DNA from 3 places in the Yersinia enterocolitica subsp. enterocolitica genome. Region 2 is predicted to be linked to each of the others. Evidence: predicted binding sites of a transcription regulator. Region 2 holds the regulator's gene; each other region holds the start of a gene.

Region 1 (5,106 bases), 2.5 Mb from region 2:
GTCACTGCTGCTGCCGCATAAGGAATCGCACTCAGTAAACCGATAGACAAAATATCTGTAACGCCGCTGTCTTTAATGAGTGTCGGCAGCCAGAAACCAATGGTGTAAAAACCAGCAATCAGGCAGAAATAAATAAGGGTAAGCAACCAGACTCGGGGTTGTAGGAAAATCTCTTTTAGGCTGCTGTGGACATGATGCTGAGTGTCATTATCGATATTGGTCTGGAGGATTTTTTTCTCTTCATCGGTTAACCATTTGGCATGCCCGATCCTGTCCGTCAGTTTAAAAATCACCAAAATACCAATGAGTACCGAGGGAATACCTTCCAGAATAAACATCCATTGCCAACCAGCAAAGCCGTGGAAACCATTAAAGGCATCCATTATCCAGCCAGATAGCGGCGCACCTATCACCCCAGATAATGGAACTGCGGTGGCGAATAAGGCATACATGCGGCCACGACGGTTAGTCGGGAACCAATATGAAATATAAAGGATCACCCCCGGATAGAAGCCAGCCTCAGCTATCCCCAATAAACAACGCATCACATAAAATGACATCGGCGTGGTAACAAAAGCCATTCCCGCCGAGATAATGCCCCAGGTGATCATGATGCGCGCAATCCACAACCGCGCTCCAACACGATGCAACATCAGGTTGCTGGGAATTTCTAAAAAGAAGTAAGCAATAAAGAAGATACCGGCACCAAAACCGTACACCGCATCAAAGAATTGTAAGTCATCGGCCATTTGCAACTTGGCAAAGCCAACATTCACCCGATCCAGATAAGCCACGACATAGCACAACATCAGTAACGGTAAAATATGCCATGCCGCTTTGCGGTAGGCATGATTCTCCGCTGGCAACACCTTCGGTATCACTAAAGGTTCGGTTGATGATTCAGACATAGTAGAGCCTCATATTTTAATTATTCGCAGGGAACAGAGATCAGCCATAGTCCTGTCAACTACAACTGCTGGCGTTGCACATAAAATGTTAATTTTAGTTATTTAATGTTTATTAAAGTTAAATCTAAGGGATAAGTTAGCCAGTGAATGCGATTGAAATCACAATAATTAACACATGATGATATGGGAAATCACAATGCTTTGATTTTAATAAAATTTTAATTTGTGCAGATTCACGAAAAGTAACACAGAGGAAGTAGGAGGTCGGGTCGAAAGCAGCAAATTAGCTGCCCTGCTTGAAGAGGGTGGTATTGCACCAAGGCTGCCACTTCAATACCCGCGATGGTATGAATAATAATGACTATCATTCTCTTCCGAGAATGGTAAATTATGACTAAGAATTCACATTCCCAATAAATTCAAAAAATATTATTGGTAACGCTTGTTTGTATATCCCCCAGATGAGGGGAGTTAAAATAGAAAGAGAAAATGCCATTATGTCCTTTTATATCAAATACACTCAGCATAAATCATGGCGTTCGATATTGCCGGGACTGGGCCTTTTAAGCCTTATTTTCTGCTTGTCCGGCTGTAAACCCGCCGACGACACCACCAGTGAGCAAGCCCCCTCATCAAGTAGCCAAAACGCAACAACATGGACTCGCACCGTAGAAACGGCGAAAGGCCCGGTGACACTGACCCAGCAGCCAAAGCGGATTGTCTCCACCAGCATCACTATCACCGGAACCTTGCTGGCTATCAATGCTCCAGTCATTGCCAGTGGTGCGACCGTGCCTGATACCACAGTGGCTGATAACCAAGGTTTCTTTACCCAATGGTCAGAGGTTGCCCAAGCTAAAAAACTGGTGCCGATATACCAGACAGAGCCGAATGCGGAAGCTGTCGCGGGAATGAATCCAGATTTAATTATTATTTCTGCCACTGGCGGAGATTCGGCGTTGAAGTTGTATGAGCAGTTGTCGGTTATCGCCCCAACATTGGTGATTAATTATGATGATAAGAGTTGGCAAGAGCTGGCGGTTTTGCTTGGCCAGGCGACAGGGCATGAGGCCGATGCGCAGCAAGTCATTGCAACATTCACTCATCGACTCAATGAGGTAAAGCAGAACATTACGCTGCCACCACAACCAACCTCAGCCTTTGTCTATCAAGCGGCAGACAGTACCGCCAATTTGTGGACTGAAAATTCAGCGCAGGGAAAATTGTTACAGGAATTGGGCTTCACTCTGGCTCAGGTTCCTGATGCAGTGAAAGGCAATACCAGTATGGGTCACCGCAAAGATATTATTCAACTGGGTGGAGAGAAGCTGGCCGAGGGCCTGAATGGCGAGACTATTTTACTGTTCTCCGGCGATCAACCGGCAATTGATGCATTGAAAAGTAATAAGTTTTTAGCTCATACCCCCGCAATTGAACACAATCGGGTGTATGCCGCAGGCTATGATACCTTCCGGTTGGATTACTACAGTGCGAGTAAATTGTTAGCGCGGCTTGAGGAAATGTTTAAGGCTAAGTCTTAATCACTTTAAAGCGGGACGATAAAGAGAATATTAATGAGGTTAATGACAAAGTGCCAGTCACGGTGAAAACAGGTAGATCGTAAAGCCGCCGTACTTCTTTTGTTAAAACAAGCGTCCTTGTAGGCTCCAGCCCCGCCATCCGTGGCACGGACGCTTTACTCTTCAACCTGCCTTCACCTTGCAAGATCGGGTTTTTGAGGTTTGTCAGCAGTCTGATATTAATCTTACTTAGCATGGGGTTTTACCCATGCATTCTCATAATAAGTCGTGTTAACATATATTAGAAAATAATAATGATAATCAAAACTATAACTATTTATAAACAATCAGCATTTGTTAAAAAGAGTGACAATGCCAGCGACTGATCCCCCAAACCAATTTTCAGCAAAGCGGCTCAAACCTGCCCCTGATCTCGGTAAATGCACTCCACCTCGCCGTGGGCTTTGGCTACTAACCAGCATTGTTATATTGATGCTAGTGATGGCCGCCAGCTTGATGCTCGGCGCCAAAGCCATCCCATTTTCAGTGGTCTGGCAAAGTTTACTGGGCGAACACAGCAATGCTGACAGCATTTTAATTCTGGAGTCCCGCCTACCCCGCACCTTGATTGGTGTGCTCGCCGGTGCCGCCTTGGGGTTATCGGGTGCCGTCATTCAAGCACTGACTCGTAACCCACTAGCTGATCCGGGAATTTTGGGGGTCAATGCTGGGGCCAGTTTTGCCGTAGTGATAGGTATTACTATTTTTGGCGTTCATGCTATTCACGGCTATATGCTTTCGGCCTTTATCGGCGCGATGATCACCACACTGGTGGTGTATTGGGTAGGAACTCAGGGCGGCGGGCGGGTGAACCCTTTGCGTCTAACACTCTCTGGCGTGGCTATCGGGGCAGTATTACTCGGGATCTCGACCGGCATCTCATTGACACATCCACAGGTCTACGACCGGGTTCGCTTCTGGCAAGCAGGCTCGCTGGATATCCGTGATATGTCGGTAGTGGCGGCAGTCGCGCCCGCTATTCTTCTCGGCAGTGTGATTGCCTTACTATTGGCACGCCCTCTCAATGCCATGCATATGGGGGAAGATTTAGCCGCCGCAATTGGCGCACGCATTGCCCAAACCCAGTTTTGGGCCGTAGTGACAGTGACCTTGCTATGTGGTGCGGCTACCGCCGCTGTTGGCCCGATCGCCTTTGTCGGCCTGATGGTGCCACATATGGCTCGCTGGATTGTCGGGCCGAATCAATGCTGGATCCTTCCTTTCACCTTGGTAATGACCCCCATTTTGCTATTAGTTTCAGATATTGTGGGGCGCTTTCTGGTTCCCGGTGAATTACGAGTCTCCATCGTGACGGCGTTCATTGGCGCTCCTTTATTGATCTGGCTGGTTCGCCGTAATAAAAGGATGACCGCACTATGAAGCCCGCCACTCCGCCATGGCTATTTGGCCGCCCTGATGGCCCCATCAATCTACGCATCCAGCCCCGTAGCTTGATGGTCGGCGGGTTGCTGCTATTGGCCTGCTTGCTGGCGGCCATGCTGGCTTTAATGGTCGGTACATTACCGCTTACTCCGGGGCAAGTATTTGAAGCCTTATTCGGCCATGCCAGTGGGGCGGCGAATATTATCGTCAACCAATGGCGATTGCCCCGTGCTGTCATGGCACTGATTTTCGGCGCCGCACTGGGGATCAGTGGTGCCATATTTCAGTCTCTGGTACGTAACCCATTGGGTAGCCCCGATATCATCGGCTTTAATGCTGGCGCTTATACTGGCGCGTTGGTGGCGATTACTCTGTTTAATGGCAACTATTTTGAGATTGCCAGTAGTGCGCTGGGGGGCGGATTGCTCTCAGCTATCGCGGTGTATCTGTTGGCCTACCGCCAGGGAATTCAGGGCTTTCGGCTAATTATTGTCGGTATTGCCATGGGCGCAATGTTAACCGCATTTAATACCTGGTTGACTATCACCGCTTCATTAGAAGCGGCCATCACTGCCGCCGCATGGGGAGCCGGTTCTCTCAATGGTTTGACGTGGGCAAAGGGCCTGCCATCAGTGATGTTTATTGCCATCGCCGCCGTGGTGGCGATGTTACTGAGCCGCCGTATGCCGCTGCTGGAAATGGGCGATGATGCTGCGGGCGCTCTAGGTGTTCCAGTCGAAAAAACTCGTTTGGGCCTGATGGCTATTGGCGTCATTTTGATGGCTGCGGTCACTGCGGCGGCAGGGCCGATTTCCTTTATTGCGCTAGCCGCACCACAAATCGCAAAACGCCTGTCTGGCACATCATCAGTGACATTGACCGCTTCTGCGTTAATGGGAGCACTGTTATTGATTGCCGCTGATTTGTGCGCCCAACACCTGTTTTCACCTAATCAATTGCCAGTCGGTGTTGTGACTATCAGCATCGGTGGTCTGTATCTTATTTGGCTTTTAATCCGCGAGTCTCGACGATCATGAGTAATGCTAGTTCCACCACTTCACCTACCCCTCGCTTGTGGGCCGAGGCGCTGACTTTGGGTTATGACGGCAAGATAATCAGCGAAAACCTGAGTGTCGCCATTCCTGATGGTGAGTTTACGGTTATCGTCGGCCCCAACGCCTGTGGTAAATCGACGCTGCTGCGCGCCTTGAGTCGATTACTGAAACCGCAGGCGG
Region 2 (5,106 bases):
GGGCAGCAAGCGTTGCCACGATTTAACGGAAAACACCTGCTTACTGCCGCAATTGGGCTCAGGCCCGGATAGCAATAATTTGGGCTCGGGTCACTTTACCCGTGATGATTACATCGACATTTTGAAATACGCGAAAGCCCGCCAAATTGAGGTCATTCCTGAGATTGATATGCCCGCCCACGCGCGTGCAGCCGTCGTCTCGATGGAAGCTCGTTACAACAATTTGATGAAGCAGGGTAAGGAAAAAGAAGCCAACGAGTTCCGCCTGGTTGACCCGACAGATGATTCCAACACGACTTCTGTTCAGTTCTATGAACGCAAAAGTTATCTCAACCCATGTCTGGATTCGTCTAAACGTTTTGTCGACAAAGTGATCGGCGAAATGGCGCAGATGCACAAAGAAGCCGGTATGCCATTGACCACCTGGCATTTTGGTGGTGATGAGGCGAAGAACATCCGTCTGGGGGCAGGGTTCCAGGATAAAAATGGCACCATTGAGCCGGGCAAGGGCATTATTGATAAAAGTGTGGAAGATAAGCCGTGGGCTAAATCGCAAGTTTGTCAGGATATGGTCAAGCAAGGCAAAATTCAGGATGTTGAGCATCTTTCCAGCCACTTTGCGATTGAAGTCAGCAAGTTGGTGAATGCCCATGGCATTGAGAAAATGCAAGCCTGGCAAGATGGCCTTAAAGATGCCAAGTCGTCGAAAGACTTTGCCACTAAACGTGTTGGCGTTAACTTCTGGGATACTCTCTATTGGGGCGGCGCTGACTCAATCAATGATTGGGCCAATAAAGGCTATGAAGTGGTCGCGTCGAATCCGGATTATGTCTATTTCGACATGCCATATGAAGTTAACCCAAATGAGCGCGGTTATTACTGGGCGACTCGCTTCAGCGACGAAGCCAAAGTCTTTAGTTTCGCGCCGGATAATATGCCACAAAACGCGGAAACATCGGTCGACCGTGACGGTAATCATTTCAGTGCTAAAAGTGATAAACCTTGGCCGGGTGTGCACGGTATTTCCGTTCAATCATGGAATGAAACAGTACGAACTGATGAACAAATGGAATACATGATTTTCCCTCGAGTATTACCACTGGCCGAACGTGCCTGGCATCGTGCGTCTTGGGAGCAGGATTATAAAGCCGGTCGTGAGTACCAAGGTGGCGTAACGCATAGGGTTGACACCAAGGCGTTGAGTTCCGATTGGCAGCGTTTTGCCAATATTATGGGCCAACGTGAATTGGCGAAACTGGATAAAGCCGGAGTGGCTTATCGCTTGCCAGTTCCAGGGGCGCGAGTTGTTGGCGGGGAATTGGAAGCTAATATCTCCTTACCGGGTCTGATTATCGAGTATTCCACTGATGGCGGAAAACAATGGCAGCAGTATGATGCCAAAGCACAACCGAAAGTCAGTGGCGACGTATTGATTCGTTCCACCAGCCCGGATGGTAAACGTAGTAGTCGTGCGGAGCCGGTTAAGGTTTGATTATTGCTGTCAAAGTGCTGTGTCTGATGTTAACTCCTGTTTGCTGAGGTTTAGGTAAACACTATTAAGTGAAGTTGAGTTGATGGTTTTCCCCCGGCAAGTCCGGGGTTTTTTTTGTTTTAAATTTATGGAGGTAGCAATAGGGTGTATACCCAAAGTCATTGGAATTGCAGATAAGTGGGGTGGCAAGCGAATAAATCACCTACGTCAGTGATTAGGGGGAATTAGAATAACTAACAACCCAGCGGCTTCAAGGGTGAAGGGTATAAATAAGAATGACCACCTGACTCCCAACCGAGTTGCACTTGGGTAACTGAGCGGGAAAGGCGGCCATCTTGCGGATTATTTATTTCAGCAGCGCTTAAAATCTTTATAAGTCAACGCGATAAAACGACATTATCTTTTATCGTGCGCAGATTCATTTTCACGGCAATCGCCGCTTTCACAGTGGCCGTACAGATACAGACTGTGATTGGTCAGCTTGATACCATGTTGTTTAGCAATTTCACGTTGAAGCGATTCAATGGATTCATTACTAAATTCGATCACTTTGCCGCAATCCAGGCAAATCAGATGATCGTGATGATGTTGCTGCGTCAGCTCAAAGACTGATTTGCCGCCTTCGAAATTATGGCGGGTAACAATACCGGCATCATCAAACTGGTTCAGTACACGGTAAACCGTTGCTAAACCAATTTCTTCACCGATATCGATCAGCTTTTTATAAAGATCTTCCGCGCTGACGTGATGGCACACCGGATCTTGCAACACTTCCAGAATTTTAAGCCGTGGCAGTGTTACTTTAAGGCCTGCGTTTTTTAAGGCTTTGTTGTTGTCAGTCATGCGGATTCAGTCCTGTTACTATCGATTCAAATTAAGGCTGTTCAGCCTATGACATCCGTGGCGCAATATTCTCAATTGCGTCTCATTATAGAACTGCTAGCCCCAAATGAAAACCGTGGTTGTTAACAAAGATATAATTGCACACTTTGCCCGATTAATCATGCAATGTATTGATGAATGGGATTGTTGCATAATTTAAGTATATGACTGCAAAGTATAAGGTTACAAATTTGTAGCAGTTTATTTTCATTTTGCACGGATGAAAGTGCGGATTTGTGGGTGGCTTAACAGAGTATAACCAGAGGGATAGAAGCAACGGAAACGCGTGGCAATATTAAATTTCATCCCCGCGTTTCCGACATGACAAATTAACCGGTAATTTCGGCCAGATTCAGTTCTTCGCTGATCTGTTTTACCCAAGCTTCAACGCGCTCATTTGTCAATTCTGGCTGACGATCTTCATCAATGGCTAAACCAATAAAGTGATCGTCATCCGCCAAGCCTTTAGACGCTTCAAAGTGGTAGCCAGCGGTTGGCCAGTGACCGACGATAGCAGCACCGCGTGGTTCGATGATATCGCGCACGGTTCCCATCGCATCACAGAAATATTCTGCATAATCTTCCTGATCGCCACAGCCAAATATAGCCACCAATTTGCCGTTGAAATCAATTTCTTCCAGTGTCGGGAAGAAATCATCCCAATCACATTGAGCTTCACCGTAATACCAGGTTGGGATGCCGATGAGCAGAATATCAAAGCCTTCTAAATCTTCTTTAGTGCTTTTGGCAATGTCGTGAACCTCAGCAACATCTTTACCCAGTTGCTTTTGGATCATCTTGGCAATGTTTTCGGTATTGCCAGTATCGCTGCCAAAGAAAATGCCTACAGTTGCCATATAACTTAATACCTTTTAAATTCAAATTGTTATGCAAATTACTGAGCGTTTGGCCCAATAATATAACACATGTATAGGGCCATATAGTGCCAGAAAACCTCGTCCGGCCGATATCAAGATTATGCGATATTAAATTTTTGTGAGTGGCTCAACCTTATAACCTCATTGCCGATAACAGCGGTGTAACCGAATGGTTGCAATTTGCAGTGAAGGAGAACAAACATGCAGTTTTTAAGAAATATTTCTATCAGAGCCGCGTTACTTTGGGTGCTTGGGGCATTTTGCCTGCTATGGGGCGGTGTATCTGGTTATACGTTGCTATCGCTGAATCAACTGACTCAATCCTCTAATGCTAATAGTGTGTTGGTTGAAAACATGAATTTGGTCAATCAGGGGACGGATCAATATTTTCGGATGGTGACACGTCTTGCCCGCTCAGTCGATTACCGTCAGAGCGGCAATATTGCGGATGCAGATAAGGAACTCAAATCATCCAATGCAGCACTTGAAAATCTGAAACAGAAGTTGGCGCAGTTTAAAGCCATTGACCATGCACAGATTGATCCTACATTGGTAAATGGGGTGATTGATGGGTGGAGCGGATTAATTGATCAAGGTGTCACTCCGCTGTATCAGGCGGCAATGGCGAACAATAGCGCGGCCTATCAGGATTTAGCTAAAAAGACAGTGCCAGCGCTGAGCCGGCAATATGGCTCTGTTGCGGAGAATTTTAATCAAGCTGCATCCAAGGCTATCGGGGTGGCTAAAGAGCAGTTTGCTCACCTGACAAAAGTGAGCAGCATGACATTAATTTCTGCTTTAGTGGCCGGATTAGTGATTTTACTGGCAACCGATCGCTACCTGTTGGCTAACCTGGTTCGCCCATTGGATGATATTCGTGCACATTTTCGCGTGATTGCTTCCGGCCAGCTGGGCCAGCCCATTACCGATTTTGGTCGTAATTGCGTTGGCAAATTGTTTCCGCTGCTACGTGATGTGCAAGCCAGTTTGGCCAATACGGTAAAAGCTATCCGCAGTAGCACTGATGGGATTTATCACGGGGCGGCAGAAATTTCAGCCGGTAATACAGATTTATCATCGCGAACTGAGCAGCAGGCCGCCGCATTGGAAGAGACGGCCGCCAGTATGGAGCAGTTGACGGCAACGGTGAAACATAACGCAGATAATGCGCATCATGCCAGCCAATTGGCAGCTAATGCTTCTATTACCGCCAAAAAAGGCGGGGCGCTGGTGGCTGATGTGGTTCATACCATGGATGAGATTTCAGCCAGTTCACGTAAGATAGCTGAAATTACAACAGTGATTAACAGTATCGCTTTCCAGACTAATATTCTGGCACTGAATGCTGCCGTTGAAGCGGCCAGAGCAGGTGAACAAGGTCGCGGTTTCGCGGTGGTTGCCAGTGAAGTCCGTAATTTGGCCCAGCGCAGTGCTCAAGCGGCAAAAGAGATTGATAGCTTGATAACCGAGTCCGTTAACCGGGTGAGTAGTGGTTCGGCTTTGGTAGAAAGTGCCGGGATAACTATGGATGAAATTGTTCGTTCCATCACCAATGTCACCGATTTAATGGGTGAGATAGCATCGGCGTCAGATGAGCAAAGCAAAGGTATCACTCAGGTCGGGCAGGCAGTGGCTGAAATGGACAGTGTGACTCAGCAAAATGCTGCGTTGGTACAGCAAGCCTCACGCGCGGCTGCCGCGCTAGAGGAACAAGCGACTCAGTTAAACCAAGCAGTGGCAGTGTTTAAATTGCAATCAGATGATGTGCGGACAAAATCGGTAGCTAAACCTCGGGCTACGGTATTAACGACAGCGCCTATTGCCAAGGTAGACAACAACGCAAACTGGGAAACT
Region 3 (5,106 bases), 1.8 Mb from region 2:
ACTTCCCCCAAACACTGAAATCGCATATTACACAATATCGTGTGGGTGAGACCCTGCGTTCAGGTTCGAGCCGAGCGAAGCGAGACAGCAACGCGGCAGCGTTGACCCGAAGGGCGAGGCCAGCGGCCGAGTCATCCCGCACGACCCACCATTATATCCAGTACCTCAGCAACTTCACCTCCTAATACCAAATGGCATTCTCCTATCCTTTTGTGACCAACCTATATCCTTAGTCTTTTAACCTTCCAATAAATATCACGAAAGCAAATAACTCATCTGTGAATCGCAGGCATAAAAAAAGCGCCGTAGCGCCTTTCAGACTGCTGACAAACTCCAACGACTCGATCTTGCAAGGTGAGGACAGGTAGAAGAGTAAAGCGTCCGCGCCACGGATGGCGCGGGTCGAGCCATCAGGGACGATTTTACGGCGTCTTTACGATCTGCCTGTTTTCACCGATACGGGCACTTTGTCATTAACCTCAAAGGCACCGTAGCGCCTTTTTAACGATTTTTTTCTGATACTTAGAGTACCAGGCCCGCGATAGAAGCGGACAACACACTGACCAGCGTAGAGCCGTACAGCAGTTTCAAGCCAAAGCGAGAAACGACGTTACCTTGATGTTCATTCAGGCCTTTAATCGCACCAGCTACGATTCCGATGGAAGAGAAGTTAGCGAATGAAACCAGGAATACGGACAGAATACCTACACTGCGTGGTGACAATTCGGATGCAACTTTCTGTAAGTCCATCATTGCCACAAATTCATTTGAAACCAGTTTGGTTGCCATGATACCGCCAACTTGCAAGGCTTCATGAGCAGGGATACCCATAACCCAAGCAAACGGGAAGAAGACATAGCCCAGAATACCCTGGAAGCTAATACCAAACAGCAGGCTGAACAGAGCATTCATCGCAGCAATCAATGCAATGAAACCAATCAGCATTGCCGCAACGATAATGGCAACTTTAAAACCAGCCAGGATGTATTCACCCAGCATTTCAAAGAAGCTTTGTCCTTCGTGCAGGTTGCTCAGTTGTAACTCTTCTTCATCTTCAGCTTTATATGGGTTGATTAACGACAACACAATAAAGGTACTGAACATGTTAAGCACCAGTGCTGCGACCACGAATTTCGCGTCCAGCATTGACATATAAGCACCGACTATCGACATAGAAACTGTCGACATTGCTGTGGCTGCCATGGTGTACATGCGCTTTTCAGACATTTTGCCCAAAATATCTTTATAGGCGATGAAGTTTTCAGACTGGCCTAGAATCAGTGAACTGACTGCGTTGAATGATTCCAACTTACCCATGCCGTTAACTTTGGACAGTAAAGTACCAATGATACGAATAACGACCGGCAGAACTTTAATGTATTGCAGAATACCAATCAGGGCAGAAATGAAGACGATAGGGCATAGCACTCTTAAGAAGAAGAACGCGAGACCTTTATCACCCATATTGCCGAAGACAAAATCGGTACCGGTAGCGGCAAATCCAAGCAACTTGTCGAATAAACCGGCGAATCCTTTCACAAAACCTAATCCAACTTCCGAATGGAGGAAGAAGTACGCTAACAGCACCTCAATAACCAACAATTGAATAACAAACCGAATGCGGATGCTTTTACGATCCTTACAGATCACTAGAGCTAGTATGGCCACTACGACTAAGGCCAACGCAAACTGTAGAATATGGGACATGTGTGCTCCAAATTAGAGGCAGGCTAGGTTTTGGTGGACATTTTATGTAACGGCTACATTAAAAACGAGATGTAGTCTGCAAATATAGAAATTCACTTTCATAAATGCAAACAAATTAGCGGGGTTGATCACAAAAAACAGGATGTTAATAATATGCTACAGGGATAGTGTAAATATGCTAGTTTGAGCAATTGTAGCGTTCAGTCTTAAAAATTGCGATGTAGCTGTTAACTCAATTTTTCAGAAACCAACAACTGGCGATGACGGCACGGCAAATTATGCGGTATTAGCTATCAGAGAGATAAGTTTCACCCCTCTAAATGCGCTTGATAATTATTATCATTTAGATATTATTAAAGATAAGAAAGTAGCCGTAAGTTTTTCAAGGGTAATACTGAATGTTGAATAGTCGTGTTGTCGATACGCCACCCCGTACATCAAGGAGAATCAAACTCTCCCTGATGGGGCCTGCTTTTATCGCGGCTATTGGCTATATCGACCCCGGCAACTTTGCCACCAATATTCAGGCCGGTGCTTCCTTTGGCTATACCTTATTATGGGTCGTGGTTTGGGCCAATTTTATGGCCATGCTTATCCAGCTCCTTTCCGCCAAGCTCGGTATTGCCACTGGCAAAAATCTGGCAGAACATATTCGTGACCGCTTTCCTCGCCCTGCGGTATGGGCTTACTGGGTGCAAGCCGAAATTATTGCGATGGCGACAGACCTGGCTGAGTTTATTGGGGCGGCGATTGGGTTTAAATTGCTATTGGGTGTGACGCTGCTTGAGGGGGCGGTACTCACCGGCATCGCGACCTTCCTTATATTGATGCTACAAAAGCGCGGGCAAAAGCCATTAGAGTTAGTGATTGGTGGCCTGCTGTTGTTTGTCGCCGCAGCTTATATTGTGGAACTTGTCTTCTCACGCCCAGAAATAGCCGCCTTAGGCCGTGGGATGTTAATCCCGGACCTACCTAACCGCGATGCAGTATTTTTAGCCGCCGGGGTATTGGGCGCAACTATAATGCCGCACGTTATCTATCTGCATTCATCATTGACGCAAACCGCCGGGGAAAACTCTAAAGCGGATCGCTACGCCTCGACCAAATTGGATGTGGCCATTGCCATGACGATTGCGGGTTTCGTCAATTTGGCGATGATGGCGACGGCAGCTGCCGCTTTCCACTTCAACGGCTATGGCAGCATTGCAGAAATTGAACAAGCTTATTTAACATTACAACCCTTATTGGGTAATGCTGCCACGACCATTTTTGGCTTGAGTTTGGTGGCTGCCGGGCTGTCATCAACCGTGGTCGGAACCTTGGCTGGACAAGTGGTGATGCAGGGTTTTGTGCGGTTTTATATCCCTATTTGGGTGCGCCGAACAGTGACTATGTTGCCTTCCTTTATTGTCATTTTGATGGGAATGGATGCGACTCGCATACTGGTGATGAGTCAGGTATTGCTGAGTTTCGGTATTGCTTTGGCGTTAGTGCCGTTGTTGGCCTTTACCGGCAATAAAGAATTGATGGGGGATATGGTTAACTCAAAATTGATTCAGGTTTTGGGGAAACTGATTGTACTGGTGGTGATTGGATTGAATGCTTACTTATTGGTGAGCCTGATTTAATTTATCAGTAAGGCGAGCTAAGGATAAAAACTCGCCTGGGGTATTCTCATCTAATCATGATCATGGTGATCATGGCCTTTGCCGCGATGATGTTTTTTACTCGGTTTTTTATGATGTTTATCATATTTCCAATAGTGCCCATCACGATAGTAGTAGTTCTTTTTCCACCAATCTTTGTGTTGCCAGCGGTGGCCGTCCCAGTAATGACCATGACGATTCCGCTCGCCTAAATCTCGTCCTTGATGATTTTGCCACCATTGCTGGTCACGCCAGTCATAACCATCCCAATAATTACCGCTGCGGTCTTGTTCGCCAATTTGTAGCGAAACACCGGGTAGCAGCTCAATACTCTCGGCATTCGCCATTGGGATAAGCGGGAACCAGGCTAAGATGGTTATCAATAACAGTGGTTTTATCCTTCTCGGCCTCACTACACTTAGCTTTAATATTGTCGATTTAAACATGGCCGTTTTTAACATTATTTATCCTTGTCTGGCCTTATAGGCTATAGCGCTATCTTAAACAGGAAGTCAGCCGCTGAGATTCGGATAAAACTGTAAAATACGGATTTAGGATTTATCTGTGAGGGGAGATAACAGGGCGTAACAGGGAGCGTTAGCCCCCTGTTGAAGACTTAAAAAGAGAACGTTTACACCAAGATATTTTCGATAACTTTTATCTCTGCGTCACTGAATTCGGTATTTGCCAACATTCCCACCGCATCATCAATTTGGCTTATTTTACTGGCTCCAATCAGTGCCGACGTCACTCGTCTGCCTCGCAATACCCACGCTAAAGACATCTGCGACAACTTCTGTCCACGATCAAGCGCCAGTTCATTCAATTGGCGAACTTTAGCCAGTTTTTCCGCTGAAAGTTGCTCAGGATTGAGGAATTTACTGTCACTGGCTGCTCGTGAGTCCAATGGGATACCGGCCAAATAGCGATCAGTTAATAAACCGCCCGCCAGCGGCGAGAAAGCAATAGATCCAACACCATACTCGTCCAGCGTATCTTGCAGATCTGTTTCAATCCAGCGCTCAAACATGGAGTATTTGGGTTGATGAATCAAACAAGGCGTACCGAGCTGGGCCAGAATTTTGCAGGCCTGACGCGTTTGTGCAGCTGGGTAGTTGGACAAGCCGACATATAAAGCTTTGCCTTGGCGCACCAGTAAATCCAGCGCTGCCATCGTCTCTTCCAATGGGGTATTAGGGTCTGGGCGGTGATGATAGAAAATATCAACATAATCCAGCCCCATCCGCTGCAAACTTTGATTAATGCTGGCGACCAGATACTTTTTGGAGCCCCAATCCCCATAAGGGCCGGGCCACATGGTGTAACCCGCTTTGGACGAAATAATCAGTTCATCGCGATAAGGGCGCAAATCTTGTTGCAAGATTCGGCCAAAATTTAGTTCGGCAGAGCCAGGCGGTGGGCCATAGTTATTGGCTAAATCAAAATGGGTAATACCATGATCAAAAGCACGATGAATCAGGTTGCGGCTATTTTCATACAAGGTGCTATCACCAAAGTTATGCCACAAGCCAAGAGAAATCGCTGGCAGCATTAATCCACTGCGGCCACAACGGTGATACTCCATTTCCTGATAGCGGGAGGAAGCTGCTTGGTAGACCATGATGCCCCTTATTGATGAAAGTAAACAACGTCTTAATGTATGCGTTTCCACCGGTTTCGAAAGCTGGCGTGATCACAGAGTTTGCATTCGGTGACAGGGGAGAATGCCTGTCAGCAAAACCTTATTCTGTGC

What was found. The regulator Fur, encoded in region 2, represses iron uptake genes when iron is present. The targets are predictions, from matches to a motif close to ATAATAATGAGAACNACTATCAA.
Region 1: a site for Fur is predicted at 2,737-2,759, ahead of fepD (Fe(3+)-siderophore ABC transporter permease). Genes of this name have one in related genera too.
Region 3: a site for Fur is predicted at 2,034-2,056, ahead of FGL26_RS09290 (Nramp family divalent metal transporter). Genes of this name have one in related genera too.

The regions. Positions count from the first base shown of each region.
Region 1 is NZ_LR590469.1:2,614,323-2,619,428, forward strand. Features, by position in the region: gene FGL26_RS12485 (MFS transporter) at 1-908, opposite strand, end outside; gene fepB (Fe2+-enterobactin ABC transporter substrate-binding protein) at 1,406-2,449, shown strand; gene fepD (Fe(3+)-siderophore ABC transporter permease) at 2,801-3,868, shown strand; gene fepG (iron-enterobactin ABC transporter permease) at 3,865-4,908, shown strand; gene FGL26_RS12505 (ABC transporter ATP-binding protein) at 4,905-5,106, shown strand, end outside.
Region 2 is NZ_LR590469.1:120,866-125,971, forward strand. Features, by position in the region: gene FGL26_RS00605 (beta-N-acetylhexosaminidase) at 1-1,492, shown strand, start outside; gene fur (ferric iron uptake transcriptional regulator) at 1,889-2,335, opposite strand; gene fldA (flavodoxin FldA) at 2,704-3,231, opposite strand; gene FGL26_RS00620 (methyl-accepting chemotaxis protein) at 3,454-5,106, shown strand, end outside.
Region 3 is NZ_LR590469.1:1,965,988-1,971,093, reverse strand. Features, by position in the region: RNA gene FGL26_RS09300 (RtT sRNA) at 26-151, shown strand; gene FGL26_RS09295 (NupC/NupG family nucleoside CNT transporter) at 523-1,707, opposite strand; gene FGL26_RS09290 (Nramp family divalent metal transporter) at 2,106-3,335, shown strand; gene FGL26_RS09285 (DUF2502 domain-containing protein) at 3,386-3,814, opposite strand; gene FGL26_RS09280 (aldo/keto reductase) at 3,985-4,974, opposite strand.